Regions from separate parts of the Pseudoalteromonas sp. A3 genome, predicted to be linked through region 3. Evidence: predicted binding sites of a transcription regulator. Region 3 holds the regulator's gene; each other region holds the start of a gene.
What was found. The regulator sigma-54, encoded in region 3, starts transcription at its own class of promoters, with help from an activator protein. The targets are predictions, from matches to a motif close to GTTGGCACGNNNNTNGNNT.
Positions count from the first base shown of each region.

Region 1: a site for sigma-54 is predicted at 4,964-4,982, ahead of OIZ54_RS12075 (DUF1328 domain-containing protein). Genes of this name have one in related genera too.
Region 2: a site for sigma-54 is predicted at 4,247-4,265, ahead of OIZ54_RS18175 (TorF family putative porin). Genes of this name have one in related genera too.

Region 1 is NZ_JAPCKL010000006.1:18,635-25,964, forward strand. Features, by position in the region: gene OIZ54_RS12050 (hypothetical protein) at 19-195, opposite strand; gene OIZ54_RS12055 (aldo/keto reductase) at 209-1,180, opposite strand; gene OIZ54_RS12060 (sodium ion-translocating decarboxylase subunit beta) at 1,319-2,449, opposite strand; gene oadA (sodium-extruding oxaloacetate decarboxylase subunit alpha) at 2,461-4,239, opposite strand; gene OIZ54_RS12070 (OadG family protein) at 4,249-4,494, opposite strand; gene OIZ54_RS12075 (DUF1328 domain-containing protein) at 5,022-5,195, shown strand; gene OIZ54_RS12080 (hypothetical protein) at 5,248-5,439, shown strand; gene OIZ54_RS12085 (YcxB family protein) at 5,596-6,072, shown strand; gene OIZ54_RS12090 (efflux RND transporter permease subunit) at 6,286-7,330, opposite strand, start outside.
Region 2 is NZ_JAPCKL010000014.1:99,911-107,240, forward strand. Features, by position in the region: gene OIZ54_RS18170 (ABC transporter permease/M1 family aminopeptidase) at 1-3,189, shown strand, start outside; gene OIZ54_RS18175 (TorF family putative porin) at 3,462-4,148, opposite strand; gene OIZ54_RS18180 (hypothetical protein) at 4,426-5,589, opposite strand; gene OIZ54_RS18185 (AsmA family protein) at 5,900-7,330, shown strand, end outside.
Region 3 is NZ_JAPCKL010000006.1:199,974-207,303, reverse strand. Features, by position in the region: gene OIZ54_RS12940 (HPr family phosphocarrier protein) at 1-272, opposite strand, end outside; gene rapZ (RNase adapter RapZ) at 313-1,158, opposite strand; gene OIZ54_RS12930 (PTS sugar transporter subunit IIA) at 1,178-1,630, opposite strand; gene hpf (ribosome hibernation promoting factor) at 1,635-1,922, opposite strand; gene OIZ54_RS12920 (RNA polymerase factor sigma-54) at 1,950-3,449, opposite strand; gene lptB (LPS export ABC transporter ATP-binding protein) at 3,519-4,244, opposite strand; gene lptA (lipopolysaccharide transport periplasmic protein LptA) at 4,241-4,789, opposite strand; gene lptC (LPS export ABC transporter periplasmic protein LptC) at 4,779-5,333, opposite strand; gene kdsC (3-deoxy-manno-octulosonate-8-phosphatase KdsC) at 5,330-5,881, opposite strand; gene OIZ54_RS12895 (KpsF/GutQ family sugar-phosphate isomerase) at 5,882-6,853, opposite strand; gene OIZ54_RS12890 (calcium/sodium antiporter) at 6,856-7,330, opposite strand, start outside.

The DNA of each region.
Region 1 (7,330 bases), 180 kb from region 3:
GTGTTTTTTATTAATTTATTAGTTCATTAATACATAAATTAGCTGTACGACTAAAGAAACCATAACCAGCGGCCAAATATATTTGCTGTATTTAGTTGCGCCATCCAACCCCATTTTACCTTGGTACTTTTCAAGCAAAGGTATCAGCACCGCTAGAGCGACAAACAAGCAAATTAAAATAACAAATATATTCATTCCTAAACCTTAATTATGGTAATTCATGGCCTTTGGCGCTTACATACAATGCATACCAATGTTCGCGACTTAACGTAACATTTAGCGCACCGCATGACGCTGCAATACGCTCAACGTTCGTTGTGCCAATAATTGGCTGTATTAATGCAGGGTGGCGTAATAACCAAGCTAAAACAATCGCCTCAGGCGTTGTATCGTAAAGTGCAGCAAGCTTATTTACGAGTATGCTGGTATTTATGTCGGCTTGCGATGCATTTGTTAAATCGCCCCCTGTGTATAGCCCTTGGCATAAACTTCCCCAGCTTTGTATTTGAATATCAAAGTGGCGGCAATACTCTACACTGCCCGGTGTAAAGTTAAGATCTTTTCCATCTGCATTACCTGCATAAACACCTTCATCAACAAATTGGTGTTTTTGTAAACTTGCTTCAATTTGATTAGCAACAATAGGCATATCTAGGGCATGTTGTAAAAAGTTCATTTGGTGCTGCTGCATGTTTGATACGGCAAAATTACGTACTTTGCCGCTTTCTTGAAGACAGCTAAATACTTGTGCAATTTCTTCTACTTCCATTAGCGGATCAGGGCGATGAAGCATAAGCACATCAAGATAATCGGTGTTTAAACGTTTAAGTGAACCTTCAACTGACTCTTCAATCCACTTGGCCGAAAAATCGTAACGTTTAGGGCCTTTATCATCTTCAAAGCGTATACCGCATTTAGATTGAATATACATGTGCTCGCGCAGCTCTGGTCGCTCAGCTAGTGCTTGGCCAAATACCTGCTCGGCTTTGCCAAAGGTATAAATATCGGCGTGATCAAAAAAGTTAATGCCGCCAGCTATGGCTGCATCAATACACTCGTGAGTTTGCTTTAAGTGAGCCTTAGTAATGGCGTCTTTATTCCAACCGCCGCCTAGGCCCATACAGCCAAAAACGAGTCTACTAACATGAGGTAAATATTTTGCCAAAGGGGTGTGAAGCATGATGACTATCCTTATTAGTGTGCATAGCCCTCACTGTAAACAAAAACACGTCTGCAAACAAACTTTAATACGTGCAGTTTTATAGGCATAAAAAAAGCGCAGTAAACTGCGCTAATCGGTTGGATTAAATCCTAAATACTAGCCAACAAGCGCCAGTAATATACCTGCGGCTACGGCACTTCCTAGTACTCCAGCTACGTTTGGCCCCATAGCATGCATAAGTAAAAAGTTATGTGGGTTATTTTCAAGCCCAACTTTATTAACTACACGCGCCGCCATTGGTACAGCTGATACACCCGCAGCACCAATTAAAGGGTTAATAGGTGTTTTAGAAAGCTTGTTAAGGCCTTTTGCCATAAACACACCCGACGCTGTACCAATAGCAAATGCCAGCGCACCGAGCACCAAAATACCAATGGTTTCTACAGTTAAAAACTGATCAGCCGCTAGTTTAGAGCCCACTGCCAAACCTAAAAATATCGTGGTTATATTAATAATTTCGTTTTGGGCACTGTTACTAAGCCTATCCACAACACCAGACTCACGCATTAAATTACCTAAACAGAACATGCCTACTAAGGGAATAGCCGCTGGTAAAAACATAGCGGTTAAGCTCAGTACCATTAAAGGAAATACTATTTTTTCTTTTTTAGATACTTTGCGCAGCTCTGGCATTTTAATAGCACGCTCATCAGGTGTAGTTAATGCGCGCATAATAGGCGGCTGAATAATTGGCACTAACGCCATGTAAGAATAAGCAGCAACCGCAATGGCACCTAGTAAATCAGGGGCAAGCTTAGATGCTAAAAATATGGCTGTAGGGCCATCGGCACCACCAATAATGGCAATGGCTGAGGCATCTTGTAAGCTAAATTCAAAGCCAGGTACATAGTTTAATAAAATGGCCCCAAACAAGGTGGCAAAAATACCAAACTGCGCGGCTGCACCCAGTAATAACATACGCGGGTTGGCAATAAGCGCACTAAAATCGGTTAGCGCCCCTACTCCCATAAAAATTAATAAAGGGAAGATCCCCGTATCAATACCTACGTAATACACGTAATAAAGCAAACCACCTGGGTCAGAAAGCCCAGCAACCGGAATATTAGTCAGTATTGCGCCAAAGCCAATCGGCAGCAGTAATAGGGGTTCAAAGTTTTTAGAAATGGCTAAAAACAACAACAAACACCCTACCGCAATCATTATTAAGCCAGGAAACGTAAAGTTAGCAATGCCGGTAGCATGCCAAAGGTTTAAAAGACCTTCCATTAAAGCTACTCCTACGCCATCGCTATAATTGCATCGCCCGTTGTCACAGCATCACCTTCAGACACTAAGACCTCAGCCACAGTACCTGAGTGCATTGCACGAACCTCGGTTTCCATTTTCATCGCTTCCATAATAACAACCACATCGCCTTCGTTTACGGCTTGGCCTGCTTTTACTTTTACTTTAAAAATATTACCCGCCAGTGGCGCATTCAGTGTTTCACCTGATGCAACCGATGCTGATTGTGGTAAGTGCTCTGAATCTTTTAGCGTTACCTCTTTAAGCTCGCCACCTTGTGCAACCACTACATCGTAAACTTTACCGTCAACTTTAACGCTGTATTGCTCAGCGCTAACACCTTTGTTGCTTGCAGGTTTTGCTGCAGGCTTAGCGTTTGCATCATCAGCACTTGGCACTGCTTCAAAGGCATCTGGGTTGTTGCGATTTTTAATAAATTTAAGGCCAACCTGTGGGAATAATGCATAGGTAAGCACATCATCTATTTGCTCATCAGCAAGTGTTAAGCCTTGTTCTTGCGCTTCTTTTTGCAGCTCTGCTTCAAGCGATGCAAGCTCTGGGGCTATATTATCTGCAGGGCGACACGTAATAACCTCGCTGCCATCAAGCACTCGCTCTTGCAGCTCTTTATTCATAGGTGCTGGTGTTAAACCATACTCGCCTTTTAAAACACCGGCGGTTTCTTTGGTAATTGTTTTATAACGCTCACCCGTAAGCACATTTAGTACTGCTTGTGTGCCTACAATTTGCGATGTTGGAGTAACTAGCGGGATAAAACCTAAATCTTCACGCACGCGTGGGATCTCAAGTAATACTTCATTTAGCTTATCTGCTGCGCCTTGCTCTTTAAGTTGGTTTTCCATGTTGGTTAACATGCCACCAGGTACTTGTGCGAGTAAAATACGGCCATCAACACCTTTAAGGCTCCCCTCAAAGGCAGCGTACTTTTTACGTACATCTCTAAAATAAGCCGCTATTTCTTCTAGCTGGTTTAAATCTAATTCGGTATCGCGGGGCGTACCTTCAACAATTGCTACAATGGTTTCTGTAGCTGAATGACCGTAAGTCATACTCATTGAAGAAATAGCGGTATCAAGCATATCAATGCCTGCATCAATGGCTTTTTGATACGTAGCGGTACTTAAACCGGTGGTTGCATGGCACTGCATAGCAATAGGGATAGAAACGGTTTCTTTTAGCCCTTTAATAAGTTGCTCTGCATCGTATGGTTTTAATAAGCCTGCCATATCTTTAATACAAATAGAGTGACAACCTAAATCCTCTAGCTGTTTTGCAAGGGTTAACCACATATCAAGAGTATGCACAGGGCTTACAGTATAAGAAATAGTGCCTTGTGCGTGTGCTCCTACTTTTACAGCTGCTTTAATTGCCGTTTCTAAGTTACGTACATCGTTCATGGCGTCAAAAATACGAAATACATCTACACCATTTTTGTGGGCACGCTCTACAAACTTTTCTACCACGTCATCGGCATAGTGGCGGTAACCCAATAAATTTTGCCCGCGCAATAGCATTTGCTGTTTAGTATTAGGCATTGCTTTTTTAAGGGCACGAATACGCTCCCACGGATCTTCACCTAAATAACGAATACACGAATCAAACGTAGCGCCGCCCCACGACTCAATAGACCAATAACCGGCATCATCAAGTTTGCTAGCAATAGGTAGCATGTCATCTAAGCGCATACGGGTTGCAAGTAAAGACTGATGAGCATCGCGTAAAACAAGTTCTGTTAATTTTAATTTAGCCATGTGTGCCTCTTATTTATTATTTGATTTGTACTGAGCAATGGCAGCACTAATAGCAGCGATGTGCTCGTTTGGCACACCTTGAGATTTTAAAGATGGTGATTTAACCGGTATTGCAACTTCAGCCTCGTCAAAACGAGCAACCAAGTTAGACATGAGTGACACAGCACCAATCAATATTGAAAGAAATACAAACACGCCCACCATGCCCGTAAGCATCAAGCTACCTGCGGTTGTGAGTACAGCTCCTATATCCATTTTTCTCCCCCTGCACTATATAGCGATATAAAAAACCGCTTTATTTAAATAATTATTCACCGAATGATAACAAAACTTTTAACTTTGTCCACCACCTGTCAATTGGTAAAACCAATTAAAATTAAACTAACATACAGTCACAATAGTTAACATAGCTAATACAGGGTTAAATTAGCTTAGATATAGATGATAAAAATAACCGTTATAGGCAAAGGTTATATGGTTAAACCCAAAAAAACTTAAAAACTATAAAAAATAGTAAGTTAAACGGCAGGTAAAAAATCAGCTTGGCTAAAATGTAAATTGGTCTTACCAAGACTAGTAAAGCAGCGCGCAAAAAATATTTATTTTTTTACTCTCTTTACAATAGTGTGAATAAGTTACATCGTTAAACGTAAAACTTACCAATCCTAAATTTATAATCTTCGCCCCAAAAACCATAACATATTGAAAAATAATAAAATTAAACTCTGGCACGCAACTGGCATTATTACTTTCGAACGAATTTGATAACCAAGGAGAAAACAATGTTACGCTGGACAATTACATTTTTAGTTATTGCTTTAATCGCTGCAGTGTTAGGTTTTGGTGGTATCGCAGGTGCCGCAGCTGGTATAGCAAAAATTATATTCTTTATCTTTTTAGTACTTTTAGTGATTTCTTTAGTTTCAGGTGCGCTGCGCGGTAAATCGCCCAGGTAGCTACTAACATACTTAAAACACTAAACAATCAACATATACAAGGAATTACATTATGAACTCAACAACTTTAAAAGCAGCACTAATCGCCGTATTTGCAGGTTTCTTTATGATGGGTTGTGAAGACAACCATGCAGAAGAAGCAGGTGAGCGTATTGATGAAGCAGTAACTGACGTGCAAAACTCTGTTGAAGATGCATGCGAAAATGTAAAAGAAGGCGTTAACGCAGAAGAAACTAACTGTTAATCTGTTTGGTAACGTAAAAAACGGCTTTTAATAAGCCGTTTTTTTGTGCGCTAATAAAAAGCGGCTTCTAACTCTTATAATGCATAGCCTACATTAACGGGTGTGATTTTTACGCTAGCTTGTTAAAATAGCGAAAACTATTACTTATTAGCAATTATGGCACTGACCACCACTTACACACTCGATAAACCCTACTACTACGAATGCTTTGACGAGTCCCACTCTTATAGTAAAGCAGCCAAGCCAAAGTATTTTTTGCTGGCATTACTGGTGTGCTTAGGTTTAATTAGTATTTACGCTATGGATGATCATTACCTAGGTACATTTTTAATAATGCTGGGTGTATTAGAATGCGTTGCCTTTTATTACCGCAGGCCTTGGTGGGTTACGCGCCAAATGTTTAGTCGTGCTTCGGGCTCAACGGTTACTCTTTCGTTTACCGATGACGCTATTAGCACCGAAAACCACTATAAAAGCCATACATTTAAGTGGGCAGAAATAACCCATATTATTAAAACTAACCACGGCTACTTAGTGCACCATAATAAAGGTATGCAATATATTTCTAGCAGTGTATTAACCGATGAAATGCGCGATTTTATAAACAAAAAGTTAGCAGTAAAAAGCCATTAAAATAGCTTTATACTGCTACACGACATATCTTGTTAGCTCTGTTTCACTCAAGGCCTAATATTTTAGGAAATCAGCCGAAAAATGATGGTTTTGCATACCTATAGTACCTTTAACTCTATTCCTCTGCTCACAGTAAAGTAAAAAATGAGTGCTTATTTTAGTTAAGATATTTAACCAGATAGATAATTTATATTAAAAAAATTGCAGACTATACTAAATAAGCTCAGCCTTTTTATGCCTAGTAAACTTTGCATGCACTAATTTATAAAGTGCAGGCAATATTAATAGCGTCAGTAGAGTTGATGAAATAATTCCGCCAACCACAACCGTTGCCAGCGGCCTTTGTAGCTCAGCGCCGGTGCCTGTATTTAGCGCCATAGGAATAAACCCTAAACTCGCCACTAAAGCCGTCATAAGTACTGGGCGCAGGCGCGAGAGCGCACCGGTTTGTATTGCATCTATTAAACTAAGCCCATCGGCTCTTAACTGCTTAATAAACGACAGCATAACCACGCCATTTAATACCGCTACACCACTTAGCGCGATAAACCCCACACCTGCCGATATTGATAACGGCATATCGCGTAGCAGTAACGCAAGCACACCACCACTAAGGGCAAGTGGTACGCCGCTAAATATAATTAACGAATCACGAAGTGAATTAAACGCGCTATAAAGCAGGCCAAATATAAGTAATAAAGTAACCGGTACCACCAGCGATAGCCGCTTACTTGCCGATTCTAGTTGTTCAAACGTGCCGCCGTATTCAATCCAATAACCACTAGATAAATTAAGCTGCGAATTTAAAGCGGCTTGCGCATCGCTTACAAAGCTTGCTAAATCGCGCCCTTCTACATTTGCAGTTACTACAACATTACGCTTACCGCTTTCACGGTTTATTTGATTAGGCCCTTTATTAATACTAATATTTGCTACTTCCCCAAGCGGTACAAATGCAAGGTCGGGATTAGCACTTTTTGGCACTGCAACAGGTAAACGTGCAAGCTGTGTTACATCGCTCGACCAACGCTCATCTAAACGCACTAATAACGAAAAGCGTTTATCGCCTTCATAAATAAGCCCAGTTTGCACACCACCTATAGCAGCACTTACACTTTGCTGTATATCGGTTACTGTTAAACCTAGCAGCGCCATGTGGTCACGAAGCGGCGTAACCGAAAGCGTAGGCAGGCCTTCCATTTGCTCAAGGCGTACATCGGTTGCACCAGTAATATTTTGTACCAAGGCTGTGGCTTTC
Region 2 (7,330 bases), on a different contig from region 3:
TTGGTTGGCTGGCTCGATAGTGAGCTAGTAGGCCCTAATAAGTTTATATATTACGCTGCGCCTTTCTTATATTTAGCAGTGCCAAGTTTATTGGTCCTCAGTGCTATTTTTAATAGTGTGGCGGTTTATTTTAAAACCATAATGGCGGTATATGTAACGGCCGTGGTGATCTATATAAGCTACCAATTGGCGAGTATCTATTTTGACGATTTAGCGTTTAGAAATATTGTTGTTTACGCAGATCCATTTGGCACAGGGTCGTTAATTGACTTAACCCGTTACTGGACTGTAAGTGATAAAAATACTGAAGTGTTAACGCTTTCGGGCGATTTTTTAATTAACCGTATTTTATGGGTAGCACTAAGTTTAGCGATGTTTTTTGGCCTCGGAAAGTTAGCTAATCGCGTAGTCACTAAAAAACAGAAAAAGCAATTTGCTGTCTCTACGTTTGTAAAAAATAAACAAGCAGCACTTATTAGCAGCGCTAAAAACTACAAGTCAAAAGGGGTCAATACGCAATCGCAATTAGTAATGCGCAGCTTATTTGAGCTTAAGCAGGTTATATTAAGTGCTCCTTTTATGATTTTAGCGGGTGTCAGTATTATTACGTTACTCGCACCACTTTTTGCGCCTATTGGCGCATATGGCACAACAGATTGGCCGCTCACACAAAACATGGTGGGCATTATTCAAAACGCCTCCGCTATATTTATGTTTATTATTATTGCTTATTACAGCGCAGAGCTGGTTTGGCGAGAACGCCACAGTGGTATGGGCGATATTGTTGACAGCTACCCGGTGCATAACAGTGTGTTTTGGGTATCTAAAATTATTGCGCTAATCACTGCAGTTTGTGGCCTTTATTTAGTAGGCATAATGTTTACCATTGCGGTGCAGCTATTTAAGGGGCAATTTAACCTAGAGCTTGGCCAGTACTTATTTAGGTTGGGTTACCTTACATTACTGCCTTTAATTATGATGGCTATTTTGGCGTTCTTTTTACAAATAATTAGCCCTAATAAATACATAGGTATGGGTTTGTTTATTCTGTATTACATTGCTCAAATGGTAATGGGTGCTTACGGGTTTGAGCATCATATGTATCATTTTTCGCAAAGCAGTAGCGTACCGTATTCAGACATAAACGGTTACGGGCATTTTTTACAAGGCGCGCATTGGTATACCCTATATTGGGGTGCATTGAGTGTGTTTTTAGCTATTGTAGGCTTTGCTTTATGGCACCGTGGTCCATCGCAAACATTGCGTACTCGTTTATCTTTAGTGCGTTACAACATGTCTTTAAAAGGCCAGATTGCAGCCGTTATAAGTTTATTGGTATTTGTGGGCGCGGGTTATAACATTTATTACAACACTCGTGTAATCAACGAGTTTGTAACAAGTGATGATAACGAAGCGCTACAAGTAAGGTATGAGCAAGAGTTCTCACAATACAAAGACTTACCGCTGCCTATAATAACTGATGTTGATTTACACATTGATATTTATCCTAAAAAGCGTGCTTTAAACGCCGTGGCTAAAATTAAGTTTACCAATACCGCAAACGAGCCAATAACCCGTGTGTTAATTATCGAGCCTAGCCAATCTAAAAGCTGGGATGTAAAAATGGCGGGCGGGGAAATAGTTGAGCGTTTAACCGATTTTGGCATGGTATGGTTTGAGTTTGAACAACCGCTAATGCCTAATGAAGTACGCGAAGGTGAGCTTTCTGTTTCTCGTGAACACGACGGTTTTGTTGATAGAGGATCTGATACTCAACTCGTGCACAATGGTACATTTGTAAATAATAGAGAATTATTACCAAATTTTGGTTATCAAAAGTATTTTCAAATTGCGGATAAGTATGAGCGCCGTAAGCACGATTTACCCGAGCTTGAACGTGCACATAAACTAGAAGACAGCCGCTATTATACGCAAAATGAGTTTGGGCCTGCTAATGGCTTTATAAACTACAAGGCAACAGTAACCACCGATGAGTCACAATTTGCAATTACACCCGGTTATTTAAAAAGTGAAAGTGTAAAAGACGGACGACGTACTTTTGTTTATGAAATGGATGCTCCAATTATAAACTTTTATTCTGTTCTTTCGGCGGAGCTTGAAAGCAAAAAGGTTGAACATAACGGTGTAAATATTGAGGTGTACTACCACAAAGATCATGCATGGAATGTTGACCGTATGATTGAGTCAGTACAAGACTCAATAGATTACTACACACAAGCATTTGGGCCATATCAGCATAAGCAGTTACGTATTATTGAGTTTCCTAAGTATCGCTCGTTTGCGCAAAGTTTTGCTAATACGGTGCCTTACTCAGAAAGTATTGGCTTTATCACAGACTTAAGAGATGAGAGTAAAGTTGACCTACCTTACTATGTAACCGCACATGAAGTTGCACACCAATGGTGGGGGCATCAAGTATCTGGGGCTAATGTAGAGGGCAGTGCCGTTATTTCTGAATCGCTCTCCCAATACAGTGCGCTTATGGTGCTAAAAAAACGCTTTGGCGCCGAGAAGCTTCGTAAATTCTTAAAGTACGAGTTAGATAGATACTTAATGGGCCGCACAGGCGAAGCCTTTGAAGAAATGCCGCTGTATAAAACGCAGTCTCAACAATATCTTCATTACAATAAAGGCTCGGTTGCGATGATGGCTTTGTATGACCTATTAGGTGAAGAGCGCTTAAATGCCGCACTTAAAGCGTTTTTGAATGAGTTTAAATACCAAGCAACGCCATACCCAACCACACTTGATTTACTCAGTTATTTAAAGCGAGATGCAACACAAGCTGAACAACGTTTTATTGATGATCAGTTTAAATATATAACGCTTTATGAGCTTGAAATGAAAGCAGTGTCGGTTACAGATGATGTTGATAGCGAAGGTTTTTATACAGTAACACTGAGCGTTGAAGCAACTAAGCAGCATGCCGATGGACAAGGTGAAGAAACTGAGCAACCACTCGATGAGCTAATTGATATTGCATTGTTTAGCGATGACCCTGAAAACCTACTTGCTGAAGACTTTGTTATTTACTCGCAAAAGCATCAAATAGTCTCTGGTACTAATACTATTGAGCTAAAAGTAAAAGAAAAACCAGTGTACGCAGGGGTTGACCCGTACATTAAGCTTGTAGATAAAGACAGTAAAAACAACCTAGCTAAGTTTTAATGATTAACGATTAACGGAAAGGCCGCCTTTAATGCGGCCTTTTTTGTTTTAGCGAATTGCTAATACCAATGCGCAATAAAGCTTAATAAAGCGAATTAGCATATTGGTAAAAAGAGGTAATAGCAGCGAGGAGCTCGGCGATTAACCGAAGTGGGTTATATAGTAAGGTGCTTTAGTCGCTAAAATTAAAAGGCGCTGTGAGTATTTAGGGTGCCCTAAACGAGAAAAGGGCCAAAAGGCCCTTAGTGTTGCAGCAAGTAACACATTTTGTTTTAAAGCGTAAAGTCTACAGCGTAGCCTACGTAAACTTTAACATCTGACTCATCCATGTCGGTGTCAGATACGCCAAAAGTAAAACCATCTTTTGATACAGAGATACCGTAATCAATAATATTATCATCGCCTATAAAGTCGCCAGAGTAGTGACCTAAGTGCAGCGCAACCTCAGTACCATTGCTGCCAACAGCAAAGCTGTAATCGGCATTTAGGTATAATGAATCGCCAAAGTCGGTGCCATCGCCATCTGCCGCTGAAGTGGCAAGGATTGCAGCGCCAAAGGTGAAGCCTTCTGCGCTGATGCTACCGTAAATTTCAGAGAAATCAGCATCTGCCTCAGAAGCTGCATCTGGGTAAGCGTAATAAATGTAACCTACATCGTAGCTAAATGTGTCGTTAATATCGCCACCAAAACCCGCGTAAACATCAAGCTCATAAGTCATTTCATCGGCCCATGAAGCATTTGATGCCCAGGTACCTACATAAAAGCCTGACTCGTCAGCGTAATCAATACCGCCAGAAATAGCAGCATCGCCCCCAGTTTGCTCTTGACCACGCCATAAGTAGTTAGACGTAGCCGCTGCGTTTGCTGTTACTTCTGCATGTACGGCTGTTGATGTTAAAGATGTAGCACCGAATAAAGCTATTGCGCTAATTGCGATGGTTTTTTTTAGTTTTAGCATGTCCATTTCCCGTTATATGATTTTTATCGCCTAGGTTTTTATTCTCTTATTGGCAACCCTTTGACTGGCGGTGTTTTATTGTTTAACTGGGAATGCAATTGCACTGTATGTGCCAGCTTAAAATAATTTCTATAAAACTGTTTTTTTACTTTTATAAAACAATATGTTGAGAAGTTCTAGAAGAGGGAATGATTGAGGAGGTTAATTAAAAAACGCACACTGCTGGTGCATAAATTAACCTAACTGCACCAGAAAAATACAGTTAGGTTAGGTAGATTTAGCCAAATATAGTGCGCATAAGACTAATTGTTTCGTTTACTCCGCGGCCTTTTTGTACTTCGCTAATAATAGAGTCGCGTTTGCTACGAATATGCTCGGGAATGTCATCGGCTGCAAGTGCACGGTCTACAAGTATTTCGGCTGACTCTTTACCTCTACGCTGTGGTTTTCCTGCACTTGTTGTGCTGCGTTTAGGTTTATTTAATAGCTTAATATAATTTGAGTTGTCGGCCGTGCTGGCATCTGCATAGTAAAAAAAGCACGGTAATAACGCTTTTATACTAACTAGTTGCTCTTCTAGTTCATTGCTGCCATTAGCCATTTTAAACCACGACATAGCATGAATGCTTTGTACTATATCTTGCCAGTAGCGCTCAAAGTCGCGATTGTTTAATTTAGTAATACCTAAAGCTGCACATAATGCATCAAGACGGCTATTACTAATTGGCGTAAATACATCTGGGCGGCGCATTGCTAATAAACGTGTAGCAGGGGCAAGGGTTGGTTTTTCATCGCTACCGTTAAAGGCAAGTAAATAAGCAACAACAAACTGTTGGTAATCAGCTTCGCTCACATCACCTTCAAGCGGGATGTTAGCAAGTGCATCGTCAAACGCGCCAGGCAAGTCGGCTAGCATTTGATGAAAACCCTTTGCACTTTTTGTTGATGCGAACCATTCAACATCAAAGTTATAGGTGCTTGGGTCGAGCGTGGCAGTGTGTTTACCACTAAATGCCAGTAAATCCTCTGGGATCATATCTTTTAGTGCTTGCTCACGAATGCTGTGCAAATACGTGGTAAGGCGAAGCTGTTCGTCCAGTGCAATAAGTTTTTTATGTTGCTCTACAAACATACTAATAACAGGCCAAGGTGCTACACGTAGTGTTTTAAGCTGTAAAAAGCTAATTGCTGAGGTTAGCTGGTCGTGCAGCTTTTTTAAAACTGGTAGTTGCTGTGGCTCTAGTAAATCGTAATTTATACGGTCTTTACTTGCACTTAGCAGCTCATAACACCAGCCTAAAAAATCCTCTGGGTGGTTTTCTACTTTCACGGCCATTAGGTTTAGGCTTAGTTCTGAAGCTTGCTTCAAGATGTTTTGGTAAATTTGACTTTCTTGTTCGCCTAGCGCCATTTTTGACGGTGAAATTAGCAGTTTTTTCATGCCTTGTAGAGTCTCCGAGTAGATACATTTTTTAGCTGCTTTATTTTAGCGCAAATACGCCAATAGCAACAGGGCCGTGCATCATACCTAACAATTCAAGGGATGCAATGTTGTAGGGTTTAATACTTGGTTAGATTTAAACTTGATGAGCTTTACTTTTAGTACCAATTTCGCAACGTTTACTTTTAAGCATAAATTCATTTCAAATTAAATAAATTACAATAAAGTGCTTTTTTGTCACAACGACAATGATTTTAAAGCTAACACTCGCTATGATAAGAACATTATTTGCACGTTTGAAAGGATGATCATGAAGACCTTACTCAAAATTGTTGGTGTAATACTCTTACTTTGTATTGCGTTAATTATTGCCGCTCCGTTTTTAATCCCAACAGATACTATTTTTAATAAAGTATCTGAACAGGTTGAAAAAACAACAGGGCGCACACTTACTATTAAAGGTGATAAAACGCTTAGTGTATTTCCTGCATTAAAGTTAGAGCTTAACGATGTGCACTTTGCAAACATGCAGACAGGCTCGCGCGACGACATGGCAAGTATGGAGCAATTAGCTGTGCACATACCATGGTTATCGTTATTTGGCGGCGAATTCAAACTTGATAAGTTTGTTATTAACGAGCCCAATATTTTATTAGAAACTGATAAAAACGGTAAAGCTAACTGGCAGTTATTTGATGCTGTAGCAGAGCAGCCGCAAGAGCAAACTCAATCAGGTGAGGCTGTTAAACTACCAGAGAACTTTGATATAGAGTTAGGTGAAGTGGCTATTTACGGTGGTACGTTTACTTACCTAGATGGGCAAACAGGCGCTAAACAACAAATTAGTGACTTGGAATTGGCTATTTTACTTCCTTCACTACGTAAAACACTAGAGATCAAAGGCGGCATTACATATATGCAAGAGCGCTTTGAGCTAGATGTAAAGCTTGATACGCCGGCAAAGGCAATTGAAGGGGCGACATTTGAGGTTACTCAAAGCGTAGACTCTCGCTTGGTCGATCTTACTTTTAACGGCAGTATTGCTCGCCAAGGTAAAGATATAAAAGGTGAGTTAGCGCTAAGTGGCGACTCTGTTAAGGAGCTAGCAACTTGGCAAGGGGTAGACTTAAACGCTAAAGAAAATGCATTTAATGCGTTTAGTGTAAACGGTAAAATGCATCTTATAGATGATACGTTTAACTTAGAAGAGCTGATTGCTACCCTAGATGAATTAGAGATTAAAGGAAAAAGTGAAGTAAACTTAGGAAATAAACTAGCGGTTAATGCTGATATAGACCTAGGTATGCTTGATTTGAACCCCTACTTACCGGAGGTAGTCGCTAAGCAGCAAGCACCGCAAAGCGAAGAACCTAAAGCCGCGCAGCCGATTGTTTGGGACGATACTAAAATTGATTTAAGCGCATTAAATGCACTTAATGCTAATGTAGTTATTCGCTCAAGCGGTTTAAAAGCTAACGATATTGAGCTAGGTGCTAATCAATTTACAGTCGATTTAAATAACAGCGTTGCTAAATTAAGCTTAGATAGCTTTAAAGCATATGAGGGCACTGGTAAAGGGGTTATCAACATAAATGCGCAGCAAACGCCGTATAAAATAAGCACAAATTTTGATTTAGCCGACATAGACGCACAACCGTTACTCACTGATGCGGCTGGCTTTGATAAGCTCATGGGTAAAGGGTCATTAAATTGGAATTTAACCACAACTGGGCAAAGTCAA
Region 3 (7,330 bases):
TATTCTTGTTCGTTAAATCGTTGTGCAATTAATTGCCCAACCGCATGCAAAGCTTGCTCTGAATCAGGGCCTTCACAGACTACTTTAACTTCTTTACCTTTACTGCTTTCAAGTAGCATTAAAGCTAATACGCTGTCGCCTGCAGCTTCTTTATCATCTTGGTGTAAGGTGATTTTAGCATCAAACTGCACAGCTAATTGCGCAAGGACCGTTGCCGCTCTGGCGTGTAAGCCTAATTTATTTTTTATTAGAAATGTGTCTTCACAGCGCATAAATTACTATACCTAAACTGAACAGGTTATTATTTTAAGGTTACTTTTCTTGCTCACGATGACGAATTTTGACATTCGGATGCGTCATAGCAAAGCTCTCACCAATGGCTTGCGCTAAATAAACAGAGCGATGTTGACCACCAGTACAGCCAATTGCAATAGTGAGGTAACTACGGTTATTGCGCTCTAAGTGTGGCAGCCAAGTTTGTACAAAGGTTTGAATTTGCCAAGTGAATTTTTGCACTATGCTGTGATTTGCCAAAAAATCTTTTACTGGTTGATCAAGGCCCGTAAGCGGTTTAAGTTCAGGCTCCCAGTGGGGGTTTGGCAAAAAGCGAGCATCAAAAACATAATCAGCTTCTTTAGGTATGCCGTGTTTAAAGCCAAACGATTCAAACGTTACAATAAGTTGCTTATCTTTTTTACCCAGTATTTTTTCGCGAATTGACTCTGCTAATTGGTGCACACTTAAATCGGTGGTATCAAGCATAAAGTCAGCGCGCGTTACAAGTACATCAAGCAGTTCTTTTTCTTTTTTTATTGCTAAATCAAGCGGCAGCGAATCGATGGATAAAGGGTGTAATCTGCGTGTTTCTGAAAAACGTTTGATCAGTGTTTGATCATCACTATCTAAATAAAACAGTGTGGGTTTAGCAAAGTCAGGAAGGTACTCGAGAATATCGTTAAATTCGTCTTGTTCTTTGGGGATATTACGAACATCTATACTAACGGCTATTTTGTCATAGTTATCTGAAACACTTCGCACCAAAGAGGGCAGTAGGTTGACCGGAATATTATCTACGCAATAATAGCCTAAATCTTCAACCACGCGTAAAGCAACCGACTTACCTGAACCAGAACGGCCGCTTATGATAATTAACTCCATTTATAGCCCTTAGTATTTACTACGATTGATCAACAATTACTTGATACAGCTCTGCATCGGTTTTAGCACTACGCAGCTGTTTACAAAATTCTTTGTTGCTCAGTTTATCAGCTATGGTTGCCAGAGTCTTTAGGTGCTGTTGGTTATCGCCATCTGGTACGATGAGTGCAACAAAAATATCAACAGGGCAGTTATCAATAGCATCAAAGTTAACAGGCGTGTCGCTAACAAGTACTAAAGCCAGCGGCTCTTCTACGCCACCCATTCTGCCATGAGGAATGGCGATACCCCGGCCAATACCAGTACTGCCTAGCTTTTCTCTGCTTGCCAGCGCATTAAGAATATCTTGTTGTGGTAAGTAGGGGAGCTTTTCATGAGCTAGCTCACTGATAAACTCTAAAATTCTTTTTTTACTACTAAAAAGGACCGCAGCTTTGCTGCAGTCCTGGCATACTAATGTACTTAATTTCATAATATTAGTGTCTAGCAAGCTTCTCTTTATGTTTTATGACTTGACGATCGAGCTTGTCAATCAACGAGTCTATAGCGGCATACATATCTTGGTGCTCTGTTGAGGCAAATAAATCTGCGCCACTTACATGAATAGTCGCTTCTGCTTTTTGGTTGAGTTTTTCTACATCGAGAATGACATGCACATTGCTAATATGATCTGAGTGCCTTTCTAGCTTTGCAAATTTATTATTTACATAGTCTCTAAGTGAATCAGTTACTTCTACGTGACGACCAGTTAGGTTTAGTTGCATAAGCATTTCCTCTTTGTTTTTTACGTCTTATATCAAACTCTTTCTCTGATTTGACGGTGGAATAGCTAGCGATTCACGGTATTTTGCTATTGTGCGTCTAGCTACTTTAATTCCTTGCTCTGCCAATATATCCGCAATTTTACTATCACTCAATGGTTTAGCTGAGTTTTCCGCGGCAATTAGCTTTTTAATTAGGGCACGTATTGCGGTTGATGAACACTCGCCGCCATTTTCAGTGCTTACGTGGCTTGAGAAAAAATACTTAAGCTCAAAAATACCACGTGGCGTATGCATATATTTTTGCGTAGTAACACGCGAAATTGTCGATTCATGCATTTCTACCATTTCAGCAACATCGTTTAAAACCATTGGCTTCATGGCTTCTGGGCCATGTTCAAAAAATGCCTGTTGCTGTTTTACAATACAGTTTGTTACTTTGAGCAGCGTGTCGTTTCTGCTTTCAAGGCTTTTTATAAACCATTTAGCTTCTTGTAAGTGAGAGCGAATAAATTGGCTATCACCACTTGATTTTACGGTACGTGACATAGCCGCGTACTGACTATTTACGCGTATTTTTGGCATGCTATCTGGGTTTAGCTCTACCACCCAGCGGCCTTTTATTTTTTTAACCGACACATCTGGTATTACATACTCCGACTCTTCCCTTACTATTGTATCTGCAGGTTTTGGGTTGAGGGTATGTATTAGGGTCATGACCTCTTTAAGCTCGTCTTCTTTAAGCTTAGTCTTTTTCATTAATGTACGATAGTCGCGTGCCGCTAATAGATCAATGTGATCGGTTAAGATCATTTTAGTTTGTTCTATAAAAGGGGTGTCTTTATCAAACTGGTTTAGCTGAATACACAAGCACTCTTGTAAACTGCGCGCGGCTATACCTACAGGGTCAAATAACTGAATACGCTTTAAAACGGCTTCTATTTCGTCAAGTTCAACTTCAACTTCGTCATCGTTTTCTTGGTTAAAGCTTTCTAAAATTTCTTCGCAACTTAGCGTTAAAATACCCGAGTCATCTACAGCTTCTACAATGGCAATAGCAATGGCTTCATCAGTGGGGCTAAAAGGAGTAAGCTGAAGCTGCCACATTAAATACTCATGTAGCGTTTCAGTAGAGGCACCTTGATAAATAGACTCATCTTCTGGCATTGGGCCTGAGGATGCCGCAGGGGCTGCGCTCATGTACTCATCCCAAGTTACATCCATTGCCATATCATCGCTAACGGTGTCTTTATTTAAAGCTTCGCCACTGTCTTGCTCGTACTCGCTAGTTGTATCGTCAGCCGATGCGCTTACGGTTACATCATCCGTATCTGCTTTTTGTTCATTTTTTCCAGCCGACTCTTCCGTGTAATCTTGCTCTTCTACTTCTAATAGCGGGTTGCTATCAAGTGCTTCTTGTATTTCTTGCTGGAGATCCAATGTACTGAGCTGCAGCAAGCGAATCGCTTGTTGCAATTGTGGAGTCATTGTAAGTTGCTGGCCCATGCGCAGCTGTAATGATTGCCTCATGTATCTCTAACAATCCTTTTATGTTGTTATAATTAATATTAGCAGATGCTTGTAGGTGTGGCTTAAATGTTACAGCCTAAATTGCTCGCCTAAATAAACATCGCGTACAGTTTTGTCATTTAATACGTGTTCTGGGGTGCCAGATGCAATTAGCTCCCCATGAGAAACAATGTAGGCTTTTTCACAAACATCAAGGGTTTCTCTTACATTGTGATCGGTAATTAATACGCCAATGCCACGGTTTTTAAGATGTTCTATTATTTTCTTTATATCTAACACTGAAATCGGATCAACACCAGCAAAAGGCTCATCCAATAAAATAAATTTAGGGTTTGCTGCCAGTGCTCTGGCAATTTCTACACGGCGGCGTTCACCACCAGAAAGCGCCATACCTTGGCTATCGCGAATATGCTGAATACTAAATTCATCAAGTAAGTTGTTAAGCGTTTCTTCTCGTGCGGCTTTATTGAGCTCTTTACGCGTTTCTAAAATAGCCATTAGGTTTTGATAAACTGTCAGCTTTCTAAATATTGATGACTCTTGCGGCAAATAGCCAATGCCTAAACGGGCGCGGCTGTGCATAGGTAATAACGTAATGTCGTTATCATCAATAGAAATTTTACCTTTGTCGCTAGGTACTAACCCTACAATCATGTAAAAGGTGGTGGTTTTACCTGCGCCATTAGGGCCCAATAAGCCAACAATGCTGCCGGCTTCTACCTCAAGGCCTACATTTTTTACAACTTGGCGGCCTTTATAGCTTTTTGCTAATAGTTCTGCTTTTAAGGTGCTCATGGTTGACCTTCGTTACCTGTTTTTTCTTTAATTTTTGCTTCAACAGGCACTAAAATTGTGTGGACACGATCCGTAGAGTTTTCGTCTTTTTCTGCGCTAATAAGCTGCTGCTGCATGTCGTAGGTAATACTTTTAGCATTAATTTTTTGACCGGCTTGTGCGACTTCAGCATCGCCAACAAGCGTTAAAAAGCGCTTTGCTACGTCGTAACGTACTTCGTTTGCGCTGGCACTCATTACGGTACCGTCGTCTTGTTTTTCTTCGAAGTAGGCTGGGCTGCCAGTGGCAATAAGGAGTTGTTTGTTATCCCCTAAGTCTTCACGTTTATGTACTTCGAGTCGGTCGGCTGTAATTTTGCGATTACCATGCACAATTTCGACGTTCTTTTCAAAAATACCTACGTTTTCTTTAAGTTGGCCTTCTTGACGGTCTGCACTAATAGAAATTTGATTTGCTGGCGGTTGAGCAGCAGGCTCAGCAGCAGAGGCGCTAAATGCAAGCATTAGCGATGGGATAATAAGTATTTTAGTGAGTTTATTGGTCATAATATATTGTTCGCGTATGGTTAATTAGTTTTATTACTTCGGTTTTTAAATCGGCTTCAAGGCCTTTACCGACAATTTTTAAATTAGGCCCAGTGACAACCACTGGCTGCTCAGAGCGCATTGTTAGCGCTTTAATGTCGACTTCGATGTTATCGGCATCGATGTTATCTATCATGGCATTATCAACTAAATTTTTAGCAACCACATTGCCTTCTAAAATAAGTTGTTTATCTTCGTAAAGCGTTGCTTCGTCTGCATTTATTCGCCATGTTTGCTTTTCGTTATACAAGGTGAAAATAGGTTTTTCAAAAAACGTAAAACCAAGCTGTTGGTACAGCTCCATTTTAGCCGCTGTGACTTTATGGCTTATTTTGCCTTGCTCGTCATAGGCTGTTTGCTTAAGCTCTATAGCGGTGTAATCGGGCTTTGCAATTACTTCAGGTTCTTGCTCTGGCGCTACATTGGTTTGGGTAAAATAAGGGTACCAAAGCCAAACCATACAGCCGATGAATAACGCACTGAGTATAACGCGTGCTGCATTCATGAACTGGTGCCTTGTGTTGTAAGCGCTATGCCGTTCTCTAGCATAAGTAAGTCTGTGAGCTCTCTAACGGCGCCAAAGCCACCAGGCATTTGCGTAGTGTAATGCGATAAGCGCTTAATTAGCGGGTGCGCATCGTTAACTGCAACGGCAAAGCCAACGCGCTCCATTACTGGCATGTCAGGGCCATCGTCACCAATATAGGCTATTTGTTCATCAGTTAACTTTAAAGTGTTTTTGAGTTCTTGATAAGCAATAAGTTTGTCTTCTTGGCCTTGATAAATGTGCTGTACGGTTAAGCTGCTCATGCGAGTTTGCACTATTTTTGAGTGACGCCCCGTAATGACCGCAACTTCAAAACCGCTATTGATCAGCGCTTTAATGCCAAAACCATCTTTTGTATTAAATGCTTTTAATTCTTCGCCTTGGTTACCGAGGTAAATTCGGCCATCAGAAAATACACCATCAATGTCGCATATGAGTAGTTTTACTTTTTTGGCGCGTGCTTTGGCATCATCGCTTAGCGGTTGATAGAGATCTTCAAATTGCATTTATAATACTCCTGCTTTTAAGAGGTCTTGCATATTTAAGGCGCCTATTGGCTGGTTTTTATCATTGACAACAATTAAACCATTAATACGTTTATTTTCCATTATGTTTAGGGCTTCAGCTGCAAGTATATCGGCCGTGGCGGTTGTGCATGACTTAGTCATAACCTGGCTAATAGCGGTGCTATGTATATCCACTCTTTGCTCTAAAATACGGCGTAAGTCACCGTCGGTAAAAAGGCCTGCAAGCTGTTGATTGTTATCTACAATAGCGGTCATACCCAGCCCTTTGGCTGACATTTCTATTAACGCGTCTTTAATTGTTTGCGTTACACCTATAATAGGGGTGTTTGTGCCGCTGTGCATTACATCTTTTAAAGTGAGCAACAATCGCTTACCTAAACTGCCACCAGGGTGAGAGAGTGCAAAGTCATCGGCGGTAAAGCCGCGTGCTTCTAAAAGCGCAACCGCCATTGCATCACCCATTGCTAAAGTAGCTGTGGTGCTTGCTGTAGGCGCTAAACCTAATAAACAGGCTTCTTGTTCTACTTTTATGCATACGTGCACATCGGCAAGTGTTGCCATAGTAGAGAGCGGGTTGCCCGTCATCGATATTATTTTTGCACCAAGGCGTTTAAGCACCGGAATAATATTAAGTACTTCGCTGGTTTCGCCCGAGTTTGATATAAGCATAACCACGTCATTTTTGGTTATCATGCCTAAATCACCATGGCTTGCTTCGCCTGGGTGAACAAAAAAAGCAGGGCTGCCTGTACTTGCAAGGGTAGCAGCAATTTTATTACCAATATGGCCTGATTTACCCATGCCAATAACAATAATGCGGCCTTGGCAATCAAACATGAGCTGACACGCACTATGAAAGTTTTCGTCAACGTATTGTGTAATATCAGCAAGCGCTTGGCGTTCAATGTTTAATACGCGTAAACCTTGCTCTATAAAATTTAGTTGTGCCATTGTTACCCTACTTGACTAAAAATATAACCTTGGTACGCCAAAAATGCGATGAGTAATAGGCCACCTTCTACTCTATTGATACGCTGAGAACCTCTAAAGTTCAATGACATAATAATAAGCGCAAGCGTAGCACCTAACATAATAAGTATGTCGCGGTTTGCAAGTGACGGGTCAACCACTGATGGGTTAATAATACCTGCAAGCGGTAATACCGCTAAAATATTAAATATATTTGAGCCCACAATATTACCTAGGGCTAAATCATCTTCGTTTTTAAGTACACCCGCTACAGAAGCTGCAAGTTCAGGCAAGCTTGTGCCAATGGCGATAATGGTTAAGCCAATTACTAAGTCGCTTAAACCAAAGTATTTAGCAATATCGACTGCTGAACCAACTAAAAAGTGTGAGCTAACAGGCAATAAAACCATGCCGACAATTAGCCATAAAACGGCTTTTTTAGTTGGTACATCGTTAGGA